DNA from 3 places in the Pseudomonas sp. S1_E05 genome. Region 1 is predicted to be linked to each of the others. Evidence: predicted binding sites of a transcription regulator. Region 1 holds the regulator's gene; each other region holds the start of a gene.
What was found. Region 1 encodes FliA, which starts transcription of late flagellar genes. Its sites were predicted from a motif close to CTAAAGTTTNNNNNNNNNNNGCCGNTAA; they were not measured.
Positions count from the first base shown of each region.

Region 2: motA (flagellar motor stator protein MotA) is a predicted target of FliA. The motif match lies at 4,508-4,535, and genes of this name have one in related genera.
Region 3: AB4N33_RS25740 (methyl-accepting chemotaxis protein) is a predicted target of FliA. The motif match lies at 3,591-3,618, and genes of this name have one in related genera.

Region 1 is NZ_JBFRHM010000001.1:3,061,974-3,069,164, reverse strand. Features, by position in the region: gene flhA (flagellar biosynthesis protein FlhA) at 1-1,961, shown strand, start outside; gene flhF (flagellar biosynthesis protein FlhF) at 1,973-3,304, shown strand; gene fleN (flagellar synthesis regulator FleN) at 3,415-4,245, shown strand; gene fliA (RNA polymerase sigma factor FliA) at 4,242-4,982, shown strand; gene AB4N33_RS14160 (chemotaxis response regulator CheY) at 5,150-5,521, shown strand; gene AB4N33_RS14155 (protein phosphatase CheZ) at 5,544-6,332, shown strand; gene AB4N33_RS14150 (chemotaxis protein CheA) at 6,370-7,191, shown strand, end outside.
Region 2 is NZ_JBFRHM010000001.1:4,189,583-4,196,773, forward strand. Features, by position in the region: gene orn (oligoribonuclease) at 1-388, opposite strand, end outside; gene rsgA (small ribosomal subunit biogenesis GTPase RsgA) at 496-1,527, shown strand; gene AB4N33_RS19300 (hypothetical protein) at 1,730-1,999, opposite strand; gene motB (flagellar motor protein MotB) at 2,556-3,584, opposite strand; gene motA (flagellar motor stator protein MotA) at 3,588-4,439, opposite strand; gene AB4N33_RS19315 (HDOD domain-containing protein) at 4,606-6,144, shown strand; gene rhdA (thiosulfate sulfurtransferase) at 6,184-6,999, shown strand; gene asd (archaetidylserine decarboxylase) at 7,018-7,191, shown strand, end outside.
Region 3 is NZ_JBFRHM010000001.1:5,558,604-5,565,794, forward strand. Features, by position in the region: gene pgeF (peptidoglycan editing factor PgeF) at 1-122, shown strand, start outside; gene clpB (ATP-dependent chaperone ClpB) at 253-2,817, shown strand; tRNA gene AB4N33_RS25720 (tRNA-Asn) at 3,116-3,191, shown strand; tRNA gene AB4N33_RS25725 (tRNA-Pro) at 3,201-3,277, shown strand; tRNA gene AB4N33_RS25730 (tRNA-Lys) at 3,283-3,358, shown strand; tRNA gene AB4N33_RS25735 (tRNA-Pro) at 3,454-3,530, shown strand; gene AB4N33_RS25740 (methyl-accepting chemotaxis protein) at 3,688-5,313, shown strand; gene AB4N33_RS25745 (HvfA family oxazolone/thioamide-modified RiPP metallophore) at 5,367-5,765, opposite strand; gene AB4N33_RS25750 (NAD(P)/FAD-dependent oxidoreductase) at 5,966-7,191, opposite strand, start outside.

The sequences.
Region 1 (7,191 bases):
TGGTCCTGCTGGTGTGTGTCTACGCCTTGCGGCCGCTGGATTTTGCGGTGTTTCCGACCATTCTGCTGGTGGCGACGCTGTTGCGACTGGCGCTGAACGTGGCCTCCACCCGGGTGGTCATGCTTCACGGTCAGGACGGTCACGCCGCCGCGGGCAAGGTGATCCAGGCGTTCGGCGAGGTGGTGATCGGCGGCAACTACGTGGTTGGTATCGTGGTGTTCGCCATTTTGATGATCATCAACTTCGTCGTGGTGACCAAGGGCGCCGGGCGGATTTCCGAGGTGAGTGCACGTTTTACCCTCGATGCGATGCCCGGTAAGCAAATGGCGATCGACGCCGATCTGAACGCCGGCCTGATCGATCAGGCTCAGGCGAAGGCCCGTCGTTCTGAAGTGGCTCAGGAAGCCGAGTTCTACGGTTCCATGGACGGTGCCAGCAAGTTCGTACGCGGTGACGCCATCGCCGGCCTGCTGATCCTGTTCATCAACCTGATTGGTGGCATGGCGGTCGGTATCTTCCAGCACGGCATGACCTTTGGCGACGCCGGTCGTGTTTATGCCTTGCTGACTATCGGTGACGGTTTGGTGGCGCAATTGCCATCACTGTTGTTATCTACAGCTGCTGCGATCATGGTGACCCGCGCTTCCGGTTCGGAAGACATGGGCAAGCAGATCAATCGCCAGATGTTCGCCTCGCCCAAAGCGCTCGCGGTGGCGGCGGGCTTGATGGCGGTGATGGGCCTGGTGCCTGGCATGCCACACTTCTCCTTCCTGACCATGGCCGCCCTGGCGGCCGGTGGTGCGTACCTGTTCTGGAAGAAGCAAAATGTCGCCAAGGTCCACGCGCTGCAAGAGGTCAAGCGTCAGCAGGAACTGCTGCCATCGCCAGCCCGAGCCATGGAAACCAAGGAGCTTGGCTGGGATGACGTTACGCCGATTGACATGATTGGCCTGGAGGTCGGTTACCGCCTGATTCCACTGGTGGACCGCAACCAGGGCGGCCAATTGCTCGCGCGAATCAAGGGTGTGCGCAAGAAGCTCTCCCAGGACCTCGGCTTCCTCATGCCGACAGTGCACATCCGGGACAACCTCGACCTGGCGCCAAGCGCCTACCGCCTGACCCTGATGGGCGTCATCCTGGCCGAAGCGGAGATTTATCCAGATCGCGAACTGGCGATCAACCCGGGGCAGGTCTACGGCTCGCTCAATGGCATCAACGCCAAAGATCCGGCTTTCGGGCTGGAGGCTGTCTGGATCGAAATCAGTCAGCGTGCGCAGGCGCAATCCCTTGGTTACACCGTGGTCGATGCCAGTACCGTAGTGGCGACCCACTTGAACCAGATTCTGTACAAGCACTCCAGTGAGCTGATTGGCCACGAGGAAGTGCAGCAACTCATGCAATTGCTGGCCAAAAGCTCGCCTAAGCTGGCAGAAGAGCTGGTGCCGGGCGTGGTGTCGTTGTCGCAGTTGCTCAAGGTGTTGCAGGCGTTGCTGGCCGAACATGTGCCGGTGCGTGACATCCGCAGCATTGCCGAAGCTATCGCGAACAATGCCGCCAAGAGTCAAGATACCGCCGCGTTGGTCGCTGCCGTGCGGGTCGGTGTATCCCGCGCAATCGTGCAAAGCATCGTGGGGACTGAGTCCGAGCTGCCAGTTATCACGCTGGAGCCAAGGTTGGAACAGATTTTGCTCAATAGTCTGCAAAAGGCAGGACAAGGCTCGGAAGAGGGCGTTCTGCTGGAGCCAAGCATGGCCGAGAAGCTGCAACGTTCGTTGATCGAAGCAGCCCAGCGTCAGGAAATGCAAGGTCAGCCAGTGATTCTGCTGGTGGCTGGCCCGGTCCGCGCGATGCTGTCGCGATTTGGCCGGCTGGCAGTTCCTGGCATACACGTGTTGGCTTACCAGGAAATCCCGGACAACAAGCAAGTGACCATCGTTGCGACAGTAGGGCCCAACGGCTGAGGTAGTGGTTTATGCAAGTTAAGCGTTTTTTCGCCGCCGATATGCGTCAGGCCATGAAGCTGGTTCGTGATGAGCTGGGCGCTGAGGCCGCCATCATCGGTAATCGCCGGATCGCCGGCGGTGTCGAGCTGACGGCGGCCCTGGATTACAAACTGTCGGCACTGGCCCCGCGTGTTCCCAACATGGAACTCGAGGATGAGCTGCGCAAGACCCAATCGCGGATCGTCACCGCTCAGGCCGAACTGAGCCTGCGCAGCGAAGGCGAGAGCGACAAGTCGACCAATCGCCAGTTGTTCGCCGGCTTGCCGTTGACCGCTGCCGAGCCGCTGATCGAGCCGACGTACAGCGAGCCACGCCGTGCCGCAGCTGCGCCTGCGCCCGCTGCACCGGCCGGCGTCGATCCACGGATGCTCGATTCGATGCGTTTCGAGCTCAACAGCCTGCGCGAACTGATGGAAGTACAACTGGGCTCGCTGGCGTGGAGCCAACTGCAGGGTAATGCGCCGGCCCAGGCCAACCTGTGGCGTCGTCTGCAGCGTATTGGTTTGTCCGGCCCGTTGTCGCGCGACCTGCTGGAAATGATCTCTGGCGTTGAGGAACCTCGGCAGGCCTGGCGCATGTTGCTGGCGCACCTGGCGCGGATGATCAGCACGCCGGAAGTCGAGCCACTGGAAGAAGGAGGCGTGATTGCCATGGTCGGTCCGGCCGGCATGGGCAAGACCACCACCCTGGCCAAACTGGCGGCCCGCTACGTGCTCAAGTACGGCGCGCAGAGCATTGCCCTGGTGAGCATGGACAGCTACCGCATCGGTGCCCAGGAGCAACTCAAGACCCTGGGGCGCATTCTCAACGTCTCGGTCACCCACGTCGATCCGGGCCAGTCCCTGGTTCAGGCACTGGATCCGTTGCTGCGCAAGCGCGTGGTGTTGATCGATACCGCCGGCCTCCAGGCCAGCGATCCAGCGCTGCGCATGCAGCTTGAAAGCCTGGCCGGTCGTGGCATCCGGGCAAAAAATTACCTGGTGCTCGCAACCACCAGCCAGAAGCAGGTTCTAACGGCCGCTTATCATAGTTACAAGCGCTGCGGGCTGGCAGGCTGCATCCTGACTAAACTGGATGAAACGGCTAGTTTGGGCGAAGTGTTGAGCCTGGCAATCAGTCATGAATTGCCGGTGGCTTACCTCACCGATGGACCACGTATTCCGGATGACTTGCATTTGCCGCGCCGTCATCAGTTGGTCAGTCGCGCCGTCAGCGTGCAAATGCAGGAAGAACCCAGCGAAGAAGCCATGGCTGACATGTTCGCTGACATCTACCACAGTCCGACCAAGCAGGTTGGCTGAGGTGAACAGTTTTTGTACCTACATCGATGGTCTGCCAGGCATTGTTCCAGTTGCGAACGCGCAGCCAGTCATGTGGCCTCCGTCTATGCAAGACAAGGTAAAGAAATAACATGGGCAGCATGCATCCCGTACAGGTGATCGCGGTGACCGGCGGCAAGGGTGGCGTCGGCAAGACTAACGTGTCAGTGAACTTGTCCCTGGCTCTAGCGGAGCTAGGCCGGCGGGTCATGCTGCTGGACGCCGATCTGGGGCTGGCGAACGTCGACGTTCTGCTGGGCCTGACACCCAAACGCACCCTGGCCGACGTGATCGAGGGCCGCTGCGAGCTGCGTGACGTATTGTTGCAAGGCCCCGGCGGCATCCGCATCGTTCCCGCCGCCTCCGGCACACAGAGCATGGTGCACCTGAGTCCGGCCCAGCATGCCGGCCTGATTCAGGCGTTCAGCGATATCGGCGACAACCTCGATGTGCTGGTGATCGATACCGCTGCGGGTATTGGTGACTCGGTAGTCAGTTTTGTCCGCGCCGCCCAGGAAGTCCTCCTGGTGGTCTGCGACGAGCCAACGTCCATCACCGACGCTTACGCTCTGATCAAGCTGCTCAACCGTGATTACGGCATGAACCGTTTCCGCGTCCTGGCCAACATGGCCCAGAGCCCTCAGGAAGGGCGCAACCTGTTCGCCAAGTTGACAAAGGTCACGGATCGTTTCCTTGACGTCGCCCTACAATACGTCGGCGCGGTGCCCTACGACGAAAGCGTACGCAAGGCCGTCCAGAAGCAGCGCGCTGTTTATGAAGCTTTCCCGCGTTCCAAGTGCTCGCTGGCTTTCAAGGCCATTGCACAGAAGGTCGATACCTGGCCACTGCCCGCCAACCCGCGCGGGCACCTGGAGTTTTTCGTCGAGCGCCTCGTGCAACAAACGGCAGGACCCGTGCTATGACCGCCAGCGGTTACAACCTCTACAAGAAATCGGCGCGTGACGCGCAGTACGAGCTGATCGAGCGTTACGCGCCACTGGTCAAACGCATTGCGTATCACTTGTTGGCGCGCCTGCCGGCCAGTGTTCAGGTCGAAGACCTGATCCAGGCCGGGATGATCGGCCTGCTGGAAGTGTCCACCAAATACGACGCCAGCAAAGGCGCCAGTTTCGAGACGTACGCGGGCATTCGAATCCGTGGCGCCATGCTTGATGAAGTGCGCAAGGGGGATTGGGCGCCACGCTCGGTTCACCGCAATACCCGCATGGTCAGCGACGCAATTCGCTCGATTGAAGCTAAAACCGGCCGTGACGCTAAAGATCACGAAGTTGCGGCCGAACTCCAATTGAGTCTCGATGATTATTACGGGATTTTGAACGACACCCTGGGCAGCCGGTTATTCAGTTTCGACGATCTTTTGCAGGACGGCGAACACGAAGGGCTGCATGAGGATGGCGCGAGTGCTCATCTCGAGCCGTCACGCGATCTGGAAGACGAACGCTTCCAGGCGGCGCTGGCGGACGCGATTGCCAATTTGCCGGAGCGCGAGCGACTGGTGTTGGCGCTGTACTACGACGAAGAATTGAATCTCAAGGAAATCGGTGAGGTCCTGGGGGTCAGCGAATCTCGGGTCAGCCAGTTACACAGCCAGTGCGCGGCCCGTTTGCGGGGGCGTTTGGGGGAGTGGCGAGCGCGCTGAAGGCAGTGTGGGGACACTGCGAACGTGGCTGGTGCGGGGTTGAACCGCGCCGGTCTCGATCTGTTGTGCTCCAGACAGTCATTGAGTGCTCTGCCGAATTGATTGAAATGGCGCGTCCAGGTGCTGGGCGCGTTTAAGACTGCTTGGAGGTCGAATTGGACAAGAACATGAAAATCCTCATCGTTGATGACTTTTCAACGATGCGGCGGATCATCAAGAACCTGTTGCGTGACCTTGGGTTCACCAACACGGTTGAGGCTGACGATGGCATCACCGCCATTCCGGTTCTCAACAGCGGAAGCATCGACTTTCTGGTAACCGACTGGAACATGCCTGGCATGACCGGTATCGATCTGCTGCGCCACGTGCGCGCCGACGAAAAACTCAAGCACCTGCCGGTATTGATGGTCACTGCAGAAGCCAAGCGCGAGCAGATCATCGAAGCCGCCCAGGCCGGTGTAAACGGTTATGTCGTCAAACCCTTCACGGCCCAGGCGTTGAAAGAAAAAATCGAGAAGATTTTCGAACGCATCGGTTGAGTCACCGCGCCACGGGGGAGCTATGGACCACAAAGAATCTTCACAGGGCGAGTTCGAGTCGACCCTGAAAAAACACGCGGTCGAATTGGTCGAAAGCCTTGAAAAAGGCAAGTTCGGTGACGCGGTACAACTGATCCATGAGCTCAATCAGACCCGTGACCGCGGCCTGTATCAGGAAGTGGGCAAGCTCACCCGCGAATTGCATAGCGCGATCGTCAATTTCCAGATTGATCCGCACATGCCGCAAGCCGAGGAAGTGTCCCAGATCACGGATGCCACCGAGCGCCTGGGGTATGTTGTCAAGCTGACCGAGGCCGCTGCGAACCGCACCATGGATCTGGTCGAAAGCTCAACGCCTCTGGTCAACAGCCTTGGCGATGAAGCCCAGGCATTGAGCACGGACTGGGGGCGTTTCATGCGCCGCGAAGTCGGGGCCGAAGAGTTTCGCGAACTGGCGCGGCGTGTCGACGGTTTCCTGGCTCGCAGCAGCAAGGACAACCGGGCGGTATCGAGCAACCTCAACGACATTCTGCTCGCGCAGGATTACCAGGATCTCACCGGTCAGGTGATCAAGCGTGTGACGCAATTGGTCACGGACGTTGAAACCAATCTGCTCAAACTTGTGCTCATGGCCAGTCAGGTGGACCGCTTTGCGGGCATCGAACATGACCGGGAAGCGATGCTTGCAGAAAAAGATCCACAAAAACATCTCTCTCAGGGTGAAGGTCCGCAGATTCATGCCGATAAAAGAGAAGACGTTGTGTCCGGTCAGGACGATGTGGACGATTTGCTATCCAGCCTTGGATTTTAGGTTTTATTAGACCTGTTCTGTTAGGAGCACACCATTAATGAGCTTCGGCGCCGATGAAGAGATCCTTCAGGATTTCCTGGTTGAGGCCGGCGAGATTCTAGAGCAACTGTCCGAGCAGCTGGTCGAGCTGGAAAGTCGACCTGATGATGCGGACTTGCTCAATGCAATTTTTCGCGGTTTTCACACTGTAAAAGGGGGCGCCGGCTTCCTCCAGCTCAATGAGCTGGTGGAGTGCTGTCACATCGCCGAGAACGTGTTTGACATCCTGCGCAAGGGTGAACGTCGCGTCGACTCGGAATTGATGGACGTGGTTCTCGAAGCACTGGACTCGGTGAACAGCATGTTCAGCGAAGTTCGCGACCGTAGCCCGATTACGGCTGCTACGCCTGAATTGCTCGCCGCGCTGGCTCGTCTGGCCGAGCCGCAATCGGCTGATGAGGCCGCGCCGGTTGCAGCCGTGGCTGAAGAGCCACAAGCAGCGGCGCAAGCCGAATCAGGCGACATCACCGACAACGAATTCGAACAGTTGCTGGACTCGCTGAACGCCGTCAAGGCCGAAGCCGAGGCGCCGGTGGCCGCTGCGGTCGAAACGTCCGAGGTGGCCAGTGATGAGATCACCGACGCCGAGTTCGAGTCGCTGCTCGACCAGTTGCACGGCAAGGGCCAGTTCGCCGCCGATGCGGTCGGTGCCGCGCCAGCCGCACCTGCGGCCAGCGCGAGCGCGAAAGAGCCGGGCGACAGCTCCGACATCACCGACGACGAGTTCGAGGCACTGCTCGATCAGTTGCATGGCAAAGGTAACTTTGCGGTCGACGCATTGGAGTCGGCCATCGCATCGGTCCCTGCGTCGGCTGCGCCA
Region 2 (7,191 bases), 1.1 Mb from region 1:
TGCGGTAGTGGAAGTAACTTTCCAGGCCTTTCATGTGGGTATAAAGGAAGCGACGGTCCTGGCAGATGCTGTTGCCGCAGATCGGCGATTTGCCCTTCGGCACCCACTGTTCCAGGAACGCGATGGTTTGCGCTTCGGCTTCGGCCATGCTGATGCGGCTCTCACGCACACGCTGGGTCAGGCCCGAGTTGCCGTGGGTGCGGGTGTTCCACTCGTCCATGGTGGCGAGCACTTCGTCACTGTGGTGAATGGCGATCACCGGGCCTTCGGCCAGGGTGTTGAGCTCACTGTCGGTGACGATGGTGGCCATTTCGATAATGACGTCGGTGTCAGGGTTCAGACCGGTCATTTCCAGATCGATCCAGATCAGGTTTTGCGCGTTTAGCATGTGTCGACTCCTAGGCAATGCTGCGCAGTTTAGCTTAGGGAGGCCTCGGGGCGTGCTAAACTCGCGGCCGTTTTACCTAATCGCTGCATTCTTCTTGTGGAACACCCATGGCCAAACGCCAACTCAATCGTCGTCAGAACTGGCGCATCGAAAAAATTCAGGGCGAGCGCGCTGCCCGCGCCGCCAAACGCGAGTCCTCGGCGGTCGAGGCACTCGAGGGTGGCGACCTGGGCCCGGAACAGACAGGCCTTGTGATTGCGCATTTTGGTGTGCAGGTCGAAGTCGAAGCGCTGGCTGGCGAACTGGCTGGCCAGGTGTTTCGCTGCCATTTGCGCGCCAACCTGCCGGCGCTGGTGACCGGCGATCAGGTGGTGTGGCGCGCCGGCAATCAGGGCATCGGGGTGATCGTCGCGCAATTGCCGCGCAACACCGAACTGTGCCGCCCGGACAGCCGCGGCCAGCTCAAGCCCGTGGCGGCCAACGTCGACATGATCGTGATCGTCTTCGCTCCGCTGCCCGAGCCTCACGCCAACCTGATTGACCGTTATCTGGTGGCCGCCGAACATGCCGGCATTCGCCCGCTGTTGCTGCTCAACAAGTTCGACCTGATCGACGAGCAGAACGCCCCGGCACTCAACGCCCTGCTCGCGGTGTACCGCACGCTGGGTTACCCGGTGCTGGAAGTGTCGGCGCACCACGGCAACGGCATGGAGCAACTGCAACAGCAACTGGACGGGCACATCAGTGTGTTCGTAGGCCAGTCCGGCGTCGGCAAGTCGTCGCTGGTCAACAGTCTGCTGCCGGACGTCGACACCCGCGTCGGACCTTTGTCCGAGCTGTCCGGCCAAGGCACCCACACCACCACCACCGCGCGCCTGTTCCACTTCCCCGGTGGTGGCGAATTGATCGACTCCCCGGGCATCCGCGAATTCGGCCTCGGCCACGTCAGCCGCGCCGACGTCGAAGCCGGCTTCATCGAATTCAACGACCTGATCGGCACCTGCCGCTTCCGCGATTGCAAACACGACCGCGAACCCGGCTGTGCGCTGCTCAAGGCCCTGGAAGACGGCCGCGTGCAACAGCAGCGGATGAACAGCTATCGCTCGATCATCGCGAGCTTGCCGCAGGGTGGTTATTAAGCGGCGTTGTCCCGGTGGGAGCGGGCTTGTCGAAGCGTCGAACCGCCGCGATGGTCGTTAACGATGACGCTGGCAGCCTGACACCCAGCGGTGTCTGGACATCCATCGCGAGCATGCTCGCTCCTACAGGGGTCGGTGATTAGCTTTGAAATTGGCCATTCAGGCATAAAAAAGCCGCGAGCATTTCGCGGCTTTTTTGCATTTAGCGGGCGGCTTTTTCCAGCGACCAACCCAGCACATCCAGCGCATCGCAACCGTCCTGCAACAGAAGGTGGGCGGCACTGGCGAAGTGTTCCAGGTCATGACCTTCAGCATTCCTGACGCTCAGGCAGGTGACGCTATTCAGCAGGTTACGGGCAATTTTGAGGCGGTGGACAGCGTTTTCGAGCAGGTCGACAGCTCGGGCCCCGGTATCGATGTACAGGATCGGGCCGGCGCTGAAATTGTTTTGGAGGGGGTGGTATTTAGGCATGGCTGAATCTCATCTGATAAATGAAGCTCCACCTTTCGCGGCTAAACGAATTAGGTGGTAGCTATGCGCGGGTTAGCCGACCGGCAGATGACTCCGGCACACCCGAAGGTGTCCCACGCACAGCCACCATAGACATGCAGACCCAAGGCAGCAAAAAGCGCCGCGATTATACGGGCGCTTGTGCATCATCTGATACGACCGGCTAAAGTCGATCACCGTTTTCGTCGGTGACGGGGAAACTATAGGCGCGCCCCAGATGAAGAAAACCCCGGTTTATGCAACTAAGAGATTTCCCACATCAATCTCGGACATGGATGGTTTTTCGGTTTTTTCCCGGGCGACCTCACCCACCGGCATAACACCGAACCTGTAGCAGCGAGCTTGTCGAAGCGTCGAACCGTCGCGATGGTCGTCAACGATGACGCTGGCGGCCTGACATCCAGCGGTGTCTGGACATCCATCGCGAGCAAGCTCGCTCCTACAGGGGTCGGTGATTAGCTTTGAAATTGGCCATTCAGGCACAAAAAAGCCGCGATCATATCGCGGCTTTTTCGTATCACTGTTTCGGCGCTTCCGGCGGTTTGGGGGCCGGGTTGTCGAACAGGTTCAGGCGTTCGCGCAGCTCGTGGGCCGGTAGCGGTTCCTTTTCAGGCGGCAAGGCGTTTGGATCGGCCGGTTTGGCCGGCACTTCACCTGGGCCACCTTGGCCTTGTGTCGGTTCCGGAGCCGGTTCCGCACCTTGCGAGCCTTCGATGGCACGCTGGGCTTTCTTGGTCAGCACGATGATGTCGATACGGCGGTTGACCGGGTTGAGCGGATTCTCGCGGTCGAACAGTGCCGACGAGGCATAACCCACCACCCGCGCCACCTGATCTTCCGGATAACTGCCCGCCACCAGCGCACGGCGTGCGGCGTTGGCACGGTTGGCCGACAGCTCCCAGTTGCCGAAGTCGCCGGTACCGGCGAACGGCTTGGCATCGGTGTGGCCACTGACGCTGATCTTGTTCGGCACCGCCTTGATGGTGTCGGCCATGGCCAGCAGGATGTCTTCGAAATACGGCTTCAGGCGCGCACTGCCGGAATCGAACATCGGCCGGTTCTCGGCGTCCACGATCTGGATACGCAAGCCGTCGGTGGTGATCTCGAACAGGATCTGGTCCTTGAACTTCTGCAGTTGCGGGTTTTCTTCCACCTTGTTCTGCAGTTCCTGCAGCAACAGCTCCAGGCGTTCCTTCTCGACCATCTCGGCCATGCCTTCGACCTGTTCGGCGTCGACCGTCACCTTGTCCGGCTGAGGCTGGGACTTCACCTCAGGGTTGAGGGTGTTTTCCGGCGCCAGGGTCGGCGAGCCGCCCAGGTCAATGATGTAGGGCGTGCCACTTTCGGAAAACCCGACCGGGTCCTTGAAGTAACCGGCGATGGCGATCTTCTGTTCCGGTGTCGCGGTGGACAGCAGCCACAGCACCAGGAAGAACGCCATCATCGCCGTCGCGAAGTCAGCGAAGGCGATTTTCCAGGCGCCCCCGTGATGTCCGCCGGCTATGCGCTTTACGCGCTTGACGATTATCGGCTGATTATTTTCCATGGTTTAGCGACCGCGAACCGCTTGTTCCAGCTCAGCGAAGCTAGGACGGTGCGCCGGGTACAGAACCTTGCGCCCGAACTCCACGGCCAGCGATGGCGGCATGCCAGAAGCCGAGGCCACCAGCGAGGCTTTGATCGCTTCGTATACGTTCAGCTCTTCCTTGGCATCGTGGGCCAGGGAATGGGCCAGGGGGCCGAAAAAACCGTAAGCGGCGAGAATACCGAAGAAGGTACCCACCAGTGCGGCACCTACGTGCAAGCCGATGGAAGCCTGGTCGCCCTCACCGAGCGAGGCCATGGTCACCACGATACCCAGTACCGCGGCGACAATACCGAAACCGGGCATGCCGTCGGCAATGCCGTTGACCGCATGGGAAGGATGCTCCAGGTCTTCCTTGAGGCTGTAAAGTTCCATGTCGAACAGACCTTCCAGCTCATGGGGAGCCATGTTGCCGGACGACATGATGCGCAGGTAATCACAGATAAACGCGGTCATGCGTTCATCTTTCAACACTGCGGGATACTTGGCGAAAATGGGGCTCGCCGCGGCATCTTCGATGTCGCCTTCGATGGCCATCATGCCTTCACGGCGACTTTTATTGAGGATTTCGTAAACCAGCCCCAACACTTCCAGGTAGAAGGTGTGGCTGAAGCGCGAGCCGAACATGCTCAGGGATTTCTTGAGCACGTGCATGGTCATATAGCCGGGGTTGGCCTGCAGGAACGCACCCAGGGCTGCGCCGCCAATGATCATGACTTCGAAGGGTTGGATCAGGGCGGCAATTTTGCCGTGGGAGAGCACGTATCCGCCGAGCACGCTAGCGAATACGACGATGATGCCGATTATTTTAGCCATAGGTAGGAGAGCACTTACTGAGTCGGGTTCAAGGTCATATTCGGAAGTTAAAAAATCTCTTCTTCTACTTATCGGCAAAACTGCGCCAGACTATAGCCAGTTCAGGCGAAAAGCCAATTTGGCCCATTCTGGGCGTAGGTAATGCAGACGATGATCACGTCCAACCATGGCTAATGAAACGAACGTTCCACCGCAAAAACCGACCACGCTCGAAGGCTGGGTAAAGCTTCTCGATGGCGTGCGCCTGCCTGTCCCACAGGACAGCCATGACCGGGTTTGCAAGGCAATCACCGACAATCGCAGCTCATTGCGCGACATCGCCGACCTGATGCAGGACAGCCCTGCACTGGCATTGTGTGTGATTCGCGAAGCCAATCGGCAGACTCACGGCAGCATGGCCGAGCCAGCGGAAAACCTTGAGGTGGCGATCACGCGCCTGGGTTTGAAGCGCACCGAAGAGTTGCTCGCTCGGCTGCCTGCCATGCCTGAATCGCAAATTCCAGCGACCCTGCGACAGTTGCAGTTGATCAGCCAGCACGCCACGCAACAGGCCAACGGTTTTTTCGCCGCACGCCTGGCCAGGCTGTGGCAGGACATCCACTGGGGCAGCCTGTTATTCCTGTCGCCGTTATGGCCGCTGGCACTGACCCACCCGCAATTGCTCGAAGAGTGGGAACTGCGGGTTATCCACAAGGGCGAGTCGGCACGCAAAGTCGAGAAACAATTGTTCGGCGTTCGCTTGTTGCGTATCGCCCGCACACTGGTGGAAACCTGGCACCTGCCGAACTGGGTCCAACAAGGTTACAGGCTGCTGCTCATGGAGCAACGTGAGCTGGTGCAGGTTCTGCGCATCGCCCGTGACATCGATCATCCGCTGCGCCAGCAAAACCGTCTCGATGACGACCCGACACTGCGTCGCTGGCTCAACCAGCCGGCCAACACCGTGTTGCTGGCCAACGGGTTGGCACTGTCGGCGCAACAATCCTGGGACTGCCCGCACAGTCAGCGCTGGCAATACTTGACCAGTCTTTACCTGCAAATGCCAATGGACGAGTTGCAGCAGCAACTGCACCAGCAGGCGGCCAACAGCGCCCGCCACCACGCGGCGCCAGACCTCTTCCATCCCGCCGTTGCGCTGCTCTGGCCGTGGGGTACCCATCGTATCCACGCTGGTCTGCTGCCTGCCCCGGGACCGTCTGCCGAAGACTTGACGAAGTGGCGCGGGCAATGCGCCGAATTACTGGCTGAGCCGAGTCGGTTCACCAATGCCATGCACCTGACCAACTCGGCACGGGACGCCCTGGTGGCGTGTGGCATGCGCCGGGTGATGATCCTGATGGCCGACCGCACCCACGCCAATCTGCGCGTACACCAGACCGCCGGGCTGCCCAAGGAAGCAGCCGGATTGAATTTCGTGGTCAGTCAAAGCACCGTGTTGCAACGCTTGCTGGCGCAACAGGCCCAGGTGCGCCTGACCCCGGCCAACAATGCGCAATTCTCGGCGCTGCTGCCGCCCGGCCTGCGCGCACAATTTCGCGGTGAACACTTGATGCTGCGTTCGCTGGTCAACAACGGCCGCGTCATCATGATCGTGGCCGCAGACCAGGGTGGTGGGCCGTTTTCGGATATCACCGTGCAGGCCTTTGGGAAAACCGCGCAGTGCATCGAGAAAGCCCTGCACAGCTTTAGCCATCGCGGCCAATGACCCGCTACAATCCTCCCCTTTGTGCCCTGGAGACCTCACATGTCTGACTTCTCTGGCTTGCCGCTGGTGATTGAGCCGAGCGACTTGCTTCCTCGCCTCGACGCCCGCGATCTCATCCTGGTGGACCTGACCAGCAGCGCCCGCTATGCCGAAGGCCATATTCCCGGCGCGCGCTTCGTCGATCCGAAACGCACGCAACTCGGCCAGCCGCCGGCGCCGGGCCTGATGCCACCGCAAGCGGCGCTGGAAGCGCTGTTCGGTGAACTGGGCCACAATCCCGACGCCGTGTACGTGGTCTACGACGACGAAGGCGGCGGTTGGGCCGGGCGCTTCATCTGGTTGCTCGATGTCATCGGCCACCAGAAGTACCACTACCTCGACGGTGGCCTGACGGCCTGGCTGGCGGAAGGCTCGCCGATGTCGATCCAAATCCCGCCAGCGGTGGGCGGTCCGGTGACCTTGACCCTGCACGAGGAACCCACCGCGACACGCGAGTACCTGCAAAGCCGCCTTGGCGCCGCCGACCTGGCTATCTGGGACGCACGCGGGCCACTGGAGTATTCCGGCGAGAAGGTCCTGGCGGCCAAGGCTGGGCACATTCCCGGCGCAGTCAACTTCGAGTGGACCGAGGGCATGGACCCGGCGCGCAACCTGCGCATCCGCACCGACATGCCGCGAATCCTCGAACACCTGGGGATCACCAAGGACAAAGAAGTCATTACCCACTGCCAGACTCATCACCGTTCTGGCTTCACTTATCTGGTGGCCAAATCCCTCGGTTATCCGCGGGTCAAAGGCTATGCCGGTTCCTGGGGCGAATGGGGCAACCATCCCGACACGCCCGTAGAGATTTAAGGTTTTAAAGGACAGTTAATGAACAAGCGTCTGTTTATCCTCAGCCAGTACCTGCTGCCCCACCACCTGCTTTCGCGATTGGCCGGATGCGTCGCCGAATGCCGTGTGCGCTGGTTCAAGAATGCGTTCACCGCCTGGTTCGCCAAACGCTATCAGGTGGACATGTCCCAGGCCCTGGTTGAAGACATCACC
Region 3 (7,191 bases), 2.5 Mb from region 1:
CCCGTGGCGTCAGCGCTGTATACGGCGGCGGTTTCTGCACCGTGACCGATCCTCGCTTCTTTTCCTACCGCCGCAACCCGCGCACCGGTCGGTTCGCCTCCCTGGTCTGGCTCGAACGCTAGACTAGGCTGATCTGCATCAACATCAGGACGCTTGAAACTCCCAGAATCGACCGCATCTATAACGGTATCTGGCAGGCTTCTTCATTCAGGATGTTTTATTGGTCCGGCCTGCTCCATAGGAAGGTGAACCATGCGAATAGATCGTTTAACCAGTAAATTGCAGTTAGCCCTGTCCGATGCCCAATCGCTGGCCGTCGGCCATGATCATCCCGGCATCGAGCCCGCACATTTGATGCAGGCCATGCTGGAACAGCAGGGTGGTTCGATCAAACCCCTGCTGATGCAGGTCGGTTTCGACGTCAACAGCCTGCGTAAAGAGCTGACCAAAGAGCTCGACCAACTGCCGAAAATCCAGAACCCGACCGGCGACGTGAACATGTCGCAGGATCTGGCGCGCCTGCTCAACCAGGCTGATCGCCTGGCGCAGCAGAAAGGCGACCAGTTCATCTCCAGCGAGCTGGTGCTGCTGGCAGCGATGGACGAAAACAGCAAGCTGGGCAAATTGCTGCTTGGCCAGGGTGTGAGCAAGAAAGCCCTGGAAAATGCCATCAACAACCTGCGTGGCGGTGAAGCAGTCAATGATGCCAACCACGAAGAATCGCGCCAGGCGCTGGATAAATACACCGTTGACCTGACCAAGCGCGCGGAAGACGGCAAGCTCGACCCGGTCATTGGTCGTGATGACGAGATTCGCCGTACCATCCAGGTGCTGCAACGCCGCACCAAGAACAATCCGGTGCTGATCGGTGAGCCTGGCGTGGGTAAAACCGCCATTGCCGAAGGCCTGGCCCAGCGCATCATCAACGGTGAAGTGCCGGACGGCCTCAAGGGCAAGCGCCTGTTGTCCCTGGACATGGGGGCATTGATCGCCGGTGCCAAGTACCGTGGCGAGTTCGAGGAGCGCCTCAAATCCCTGCTTAATGAGCTGTCCAAGCAGGAAGGGCAGATCATCTTGTTCATCGACGAACTGCACACCATGGTGGGTGCGGGCAAAGGCGAGGGCTCGATGGATGCCGGCAACATGCTCAAGCCGGCACTGGCACGCGGCGAGCTGCATTGCGTCGGCGCGACCACGCTCAACGAGTACCGCCAATATATAGAGAAAGATGCGGCCCTCGAGCGGCGCTTCCAGAAAGTCCTGGTGGACGAACCGAGCGAAGAAGACACCATCGCCATCCTGCGTGGCCTCAAAGAGCGCTACGAAGTTCACCATAAAGTGGCGATTACCGACGGCGCGATCATTGCCGCGGCCAAGCTCAGCCATCGCTACATCACCGATCGTCAGTTGCCCGACAAGGCCATCGACCTGATCGACGAAGCGGCGAGCCGTATCCGCATGGAAATCGACTCCAAGCCGGAAGTGCTGGACCGTCTTGAACGCCGGCTGATCCAGTTGAAGGTGGAGTCCCAGGCACTGAAGAAAGAAAGCGACGAAGCGGCAATCAAGCGCCTGGAAAAGCTCCAGGAAGAAATCGTTCGTCACGAGCGCGAGTATTCGGACCTGGAGGAAATCTGGAACTCGGAGAAAGCCGAAGTCCAGGGCTCCGCGCAGATCCAGCAGAAAATCGAGCAGTCCCGCCAGGAACTGGAAGCGGCCCGGCGCAAAGGTGACCTGAACCGCATGGCCGAGCTGCAATACGGGGTCATCCCGGACCTGGAGCGCAGCCTGCAAATGGTCGACCAGCATGGTCACAGCGAGAACCAGTTGCTGCGCAGCAAGGTCACCGAGGAAGAGATCGCTGAAGTCGTGTCGAAGTGGACTGGCATTCCGGTGTCGAAAATGCTCGAAGGTGAGCGCGACAAGCTGATGAAAATGGAAAGTCTGTTGCACCAGCGCGTCATCGGCCAGGAAGAGGCGGTGGTCGCGGTGTCCAATGCGGTGCGGCGCTCACGCGCGGGGCTGTCCGACCCCAATCGCCCAAGCGGCTCGTTCATGTTCCTCGGCCCGACCGGTGTCGGTAAAACCGAGCTGTGCAAGGCGCTGGCCGAATTCCTCTTCGATACCGAAGAGGCGATGGTGCGGATCGACATGTCCGAGTTCATGGAGAAGCACTCCGTTGCTCGCCTGATCGGTGCGCCACCGGGCTACGTGGGCTATGAAGAGGGCGGTTACCTGACCGAAGCGGTACGTCGCAAGCCTTATTCGGTGATTCTGCTGGATGAGGTCGAGAAGGCCCACCCGGATGTGTTCAATATCCTGTTGCAGGTGCTGGAAGATGGCCGTCTGACCGACAGCCATGGCCGCACCGTGGACTTCAAGAACACCGTGATCGTCATGACCTCCAACCTGGGGTCGGCACAGATCCAGGAGCTGGTGGGTGATCGTGAAGCGCAGCGCGCGGCAGTGATGGATGCGATTTCCGTCCACTTCCGTCCTGAATTCATCAACCGGGTCGATGAAGTGGTGATCTTTGAGCCGTTGGCGCGGGATCAGATCGCGGGCATCACCGAGATCCAGCTGGGTCGTCTGCGCAGTCGCCTGGCAGAGCGGGAGTTGAAGCTGGAACTGAGCCCAGAGGCCATGGACAAGCTGATTGCGGTGGGTTACGACCCGGTCTACGGTGCACGGCCGCTCAAACGAGCGATCCAGCGCTGGATCGAAAACCCGCTGGCGCAGTTGATCCTGTCGGGACGTTTCATGCCCGGCGACGTCGCCAAAGGGGTGGTGGAGAACGACGAGATTGTCTTCGCCTGATTCCCGCTGGTAGCAAAAATGAAAAGGCCCCGCATTGCGGGGCCTTTTTTTCGTCAGGTTGTTGAACTCAAAGGAAAAGGCTTGTAAAGTGCGCCCCGCAGTAGGTCACCTCGAAGGGTTTCAGCTCACTGGGCAGAAATCTGAATTAAGTTGCAAATCATTAACTTGAAAGCAATTTAGGGGGTTGACAGAGGCGCTTAGGATTGTAGAATAGCGCGCCTCAGACACACGAACGCAGCGATGCGAACGGGTCGAAGAGGTGAAACAAGCTGTAAAGTTGTAACTTGAAATATGCAGTTCCGTGATAGCTCAGTCGGTAGAGCAAATGACTGTTAATCATTGGGTCCCAGGTTCGAGTCCTGGTCACGGAGCCAATTTCAAACCGGGGTATAGCGCAGTCCGGTAGCGCGCCTGCTTTGGGAGCAGGATGTCAGGAGTTCGAATCCCCTTACCCCGACCATATTTGGGTCGTTAGCTCAGTTGGTAGAGCAGTTGGCTTTTAACCAATTGGTCGTAGGTTCGAATCCCACACGACCCACCATTTTTGAAACCAGGTAATACTGGAATCGAATCTTAAGATCAGAGGCCAAAAGCGCTGATCGAAGAAGGCGCCTTTTGAAGGTGCCTTTTTTTTACCGGGGTATAGCGCAGTCCGGTAGCGCGCCTGCTTTGGGAGCAGGATGTCAGGAGTTCGAATCCCCTTACCCCGACCATATTAAAAATCCTCGTATCGAAAGATACGGGGATTTTTTTTGCCTGCGACAAAGTGATCACTTAAGTCGTCATACAAGTTGCCGATAAACAGGCAATGGGGGACTGCCGAACAACACCCCCAACTCCTGGTCATTACAAGAAAAAAGGTCGCTCGTCATGTTGCTTCGTCAGTTGAATATCGCTCCTCGGGCGGCTCTGGGGTTCGCTTTGATCGCCGTGCTGGTAGCGTTACTCGGTATCTTCGCCCTGGGGCAGATGTCCAGCATCCGCGAAAGCGAGGTGGCAGTGGAAAAGCAATGGTTGCCGAGCATTCGCGGCGGTGACGAAATTCGCGAATTGATGCTGCGTATCCGCACCATTTCCCTGCGCATGGCGCTGGACCAGGACCCCAAGAATATCCCGGTATACCGCGGCCAGATGGACACGCGCGACAAGGAGCTGGGGGAGAAAATCGCGGCCTATGACCATTTGGTCGCTACCCCTGAAGGGCGGGCCTTGTATGACCAGTTCAAAACCACGTTCGCGGCCTATCGTACCGGCATTGCCCAGTCTTTCACCTTGGCCGAGCAGGGGCGCCGTGACGAGTTGACCAAATTGCTGCTGGTCGACATGAAGACCGTGGTCGATGGTTCCGGCAAGCAACTCAATGACCTGGCGGAACTGTTTGCCAAGCAGGTCGTCGTGGAAAGCGAGAAGTCTGCAGCGCACTACGAAACGTCGCGAACCATTGTCAGCTTGTTCATTGCCCTTGCGGCGCTGGCGACCGTGGCGCTGGCCATGTTGTTGACCCGCAGCATCGTGCGTCCATTGAGCGAAGCACTGGGCGCCGCTGAAAGCGTCGCCCAGGGTGACCTGACCCAGCCGATTGCAACGCATGGCAACGATGAAGTCAGTCGCTTGCTCAAGGCCCTGGCAACCATGCAGCAAAACCTGCGCGAAACCCTGCAAGCCATCAGCGGTTCGGCCACGCAACTGGCCGCGGCGGCGGATGAACTGAACGCCGTCACCCTCGACAGCACACAGGGCCTGCAAGCGCAGAACAACGAGATCGAGCAGGCGGCCACGGCGGTCAATGAAATGACCACGGCGGTGGAAGAGGTGGCGCGCAATGCAGTGTCGACCTCTGATGCGACCCGTCAGTCGAGTGAATCGGCGCATTTGGGGCAGGAACGGGTCAGCGAAACGGCAAACGCCATCAGTGCCCTGGCCAGTGAAGTGCAACACACCGGCGAATTGGTGCAATCGCTGGCTAACCAGTCCCAACACATTGGCAAGGTACTGGAAGTCATTCGGGCCATCGCCGAGCAAACCAATCTGCTGGCGCTCAACGCGGCCATTGAAGCGGCGCGAGCTGGGGAGAGCGGGCGTGGATTTGCTGTGGTCGCCGATGAAGTACGTGCCCTGGCGCATCGTACCCAGCAATCGACCCTGGAAATCGAACAAATGGTCCAGGGCATGCGCAGCGGTTCGAGCCTGGCGCTGGACTCGATGAACGCCAGTGCCTCGCGCGCCGCCAGCACCCTGGAACTGGCAGAACGGGCGGGTGACGCGTTGGTCGCTATCACATCGTCGGTGCACGAGATCCACGAGCGTAACCTGGTGATCGCCAGCGCCGCCGAAGAGCAGGCACAAGTGGCACGGGAAGTGGACCGTAACCTGGTGAACATCCGCGACCTGTCGGTGCGTTCTGCCACAGGCGCCGATCAGACCAGCACCTCCAGCCACGAGCTGTCAAAATTGGCCAACACCTTGCAGGGCATGGTCCAGCGCTTCCGGGTGTAAATCGTAAACAAAAAAGCCGCGCTTTCTGGGGAGAAAGCGCGGCTTTTTCGTTTTCAGGCGCCGTCGCGGTCTTTCAAATGTTCGAACAGGCCTTTTGGCATTTTCTTGCCGTTGGCTTCGAAGTTGGCTTTGACGTTGTCGTACGCCTCTTGCTCATCGATGAAACCGTCGTGGTTGGTGTCGATTTTGTCGAAGTTGGAGTTTGGTGCGACTTTCTGGAATTCAGCGCGCGAAACCTTGCCGTCGCCGTCGGTGTCGGTTTTTGCCATCGAAGCATCGCCGCACTTGCCTTCGCCACATTTGCCTTCAGGGGTTTTCACCACCTGGTCGGCCGAGGCCAGAAGATAACCCTGGCTCAAGGGCTGCGAAGCGAACGTGGTGCCTGACAACATCATGCCGCCAGCCAAAACAGCGCCGAGCAGACCGATAGTGTTTTTAGTGGTACGGGTCATTTAAATTCTCCTACACCTGAGCGGGCGGGGTGCCTTGCTCGGATGTGGTCATTTAAAAGGCGGGGTGTATCGCTACTGTGTCGCGCAAGGGGGGAGTTTGTAAGCGAAGAGGCGAAAGGGTAGGGGCAGATACACTGAGAAACAGACGCTGATTCCCTGTAGGAGCGAGCATGCTCGCTCCCACAGGGATAGGGTGTAAATCAGTGCAGCTTCAGGCGCGGCTCCGTCCCGCGGCCGATCTTGCTGCCCAGCATCAACATCGCTGTTCGGAACGCGCCATACAGCGCCATTTGATGCATGCGGTACAACGACACGTAGAACATCCGCGCCAACCAGCCCTCGAGCATCACACTGCCGGTGAGGTTGCCCATCAAGTTACCCACAGCGGAGAAACGCGACAGCGAAATCAGCGAGCCGTAGTCGGTGTACTTATACACAGGCAGCGATTTACCTTCGATGCGCAGCTTCAGGGATTTGGCTAACAACGACGCTTGCTGATGCGCCGCCTGGGCACGCGGCGGGACATTGCGGTCGGTACCCGGCTGAGGGCAGGCCGCGCAGTCGCCGAAGGCGAAGATGTTTTCGTCACGGGTGGTCTGCAGGGTCGGGAGCACCTGCAGTTGATTGATGCGATTGGTTTCCAGGCCATCAATGTCCTTGAGGAAACCCGGCGCACGAATGCCGGCGGCCCAGACCTTCAGCCCGGCGTTGATCACATTGCCGTCGGCGGTGATCAGGCTGTCCGCGGTCACCTCACTGACGGCGGCATTGGTCATGACGTTGACGCCGAGTTTCTCCAGGGTCTTGTGCACAGGCCCTCCGATCCGTTCCGGCAGCGCTGGCAGCACTCGTGGGCCGGCCTCGATCAGGGTGATGTGCATGTTTTCCGGCTTGATCCGGTCCAGGCCGTACGCCGCCAGCTCATGAGCGGCGTTATGCAGCTCGGCCGCCAGTTCCACGCCCGTGGCACCGGCGCCGACGATGGCGACGCTGATCTGCTGCACTGCATCGGTTTGCCCGGCATGCGCGCGCAGGTAATGGTTGAGCAGTTGCTGGTGGAAGCGTTCGGCCTGCTTGCGGGTATCGAGGAACAGGCAATGCTGCGCCGCGCCCTGGGTGCCAAAATCGTTGGTGGTGCTGCCGACGGCAATCACCAGCGTGTCATAAGGCACTTCACGCGCCGGCACCAGCTCCAGCCCGGCTTCGTCGTAGGTGGCCGCCAGCTGGATTTTTTTCTGCGTGCGATCAAGCCCGCTCATGCGCCCCAGCTGGAACTCGAAGTGGTTCCATTTTGCCTGGGCTACATAATTGAGTTCATCTTCGGAGGAATTCAGGGAACCGGCGGCCACTTCGTGCAGCAACGGTTTCCAAATGTGGGTCAGGTTCGCGTCGACCAGCATCACGCTGGCCGTGCCGCGCTTGCCCA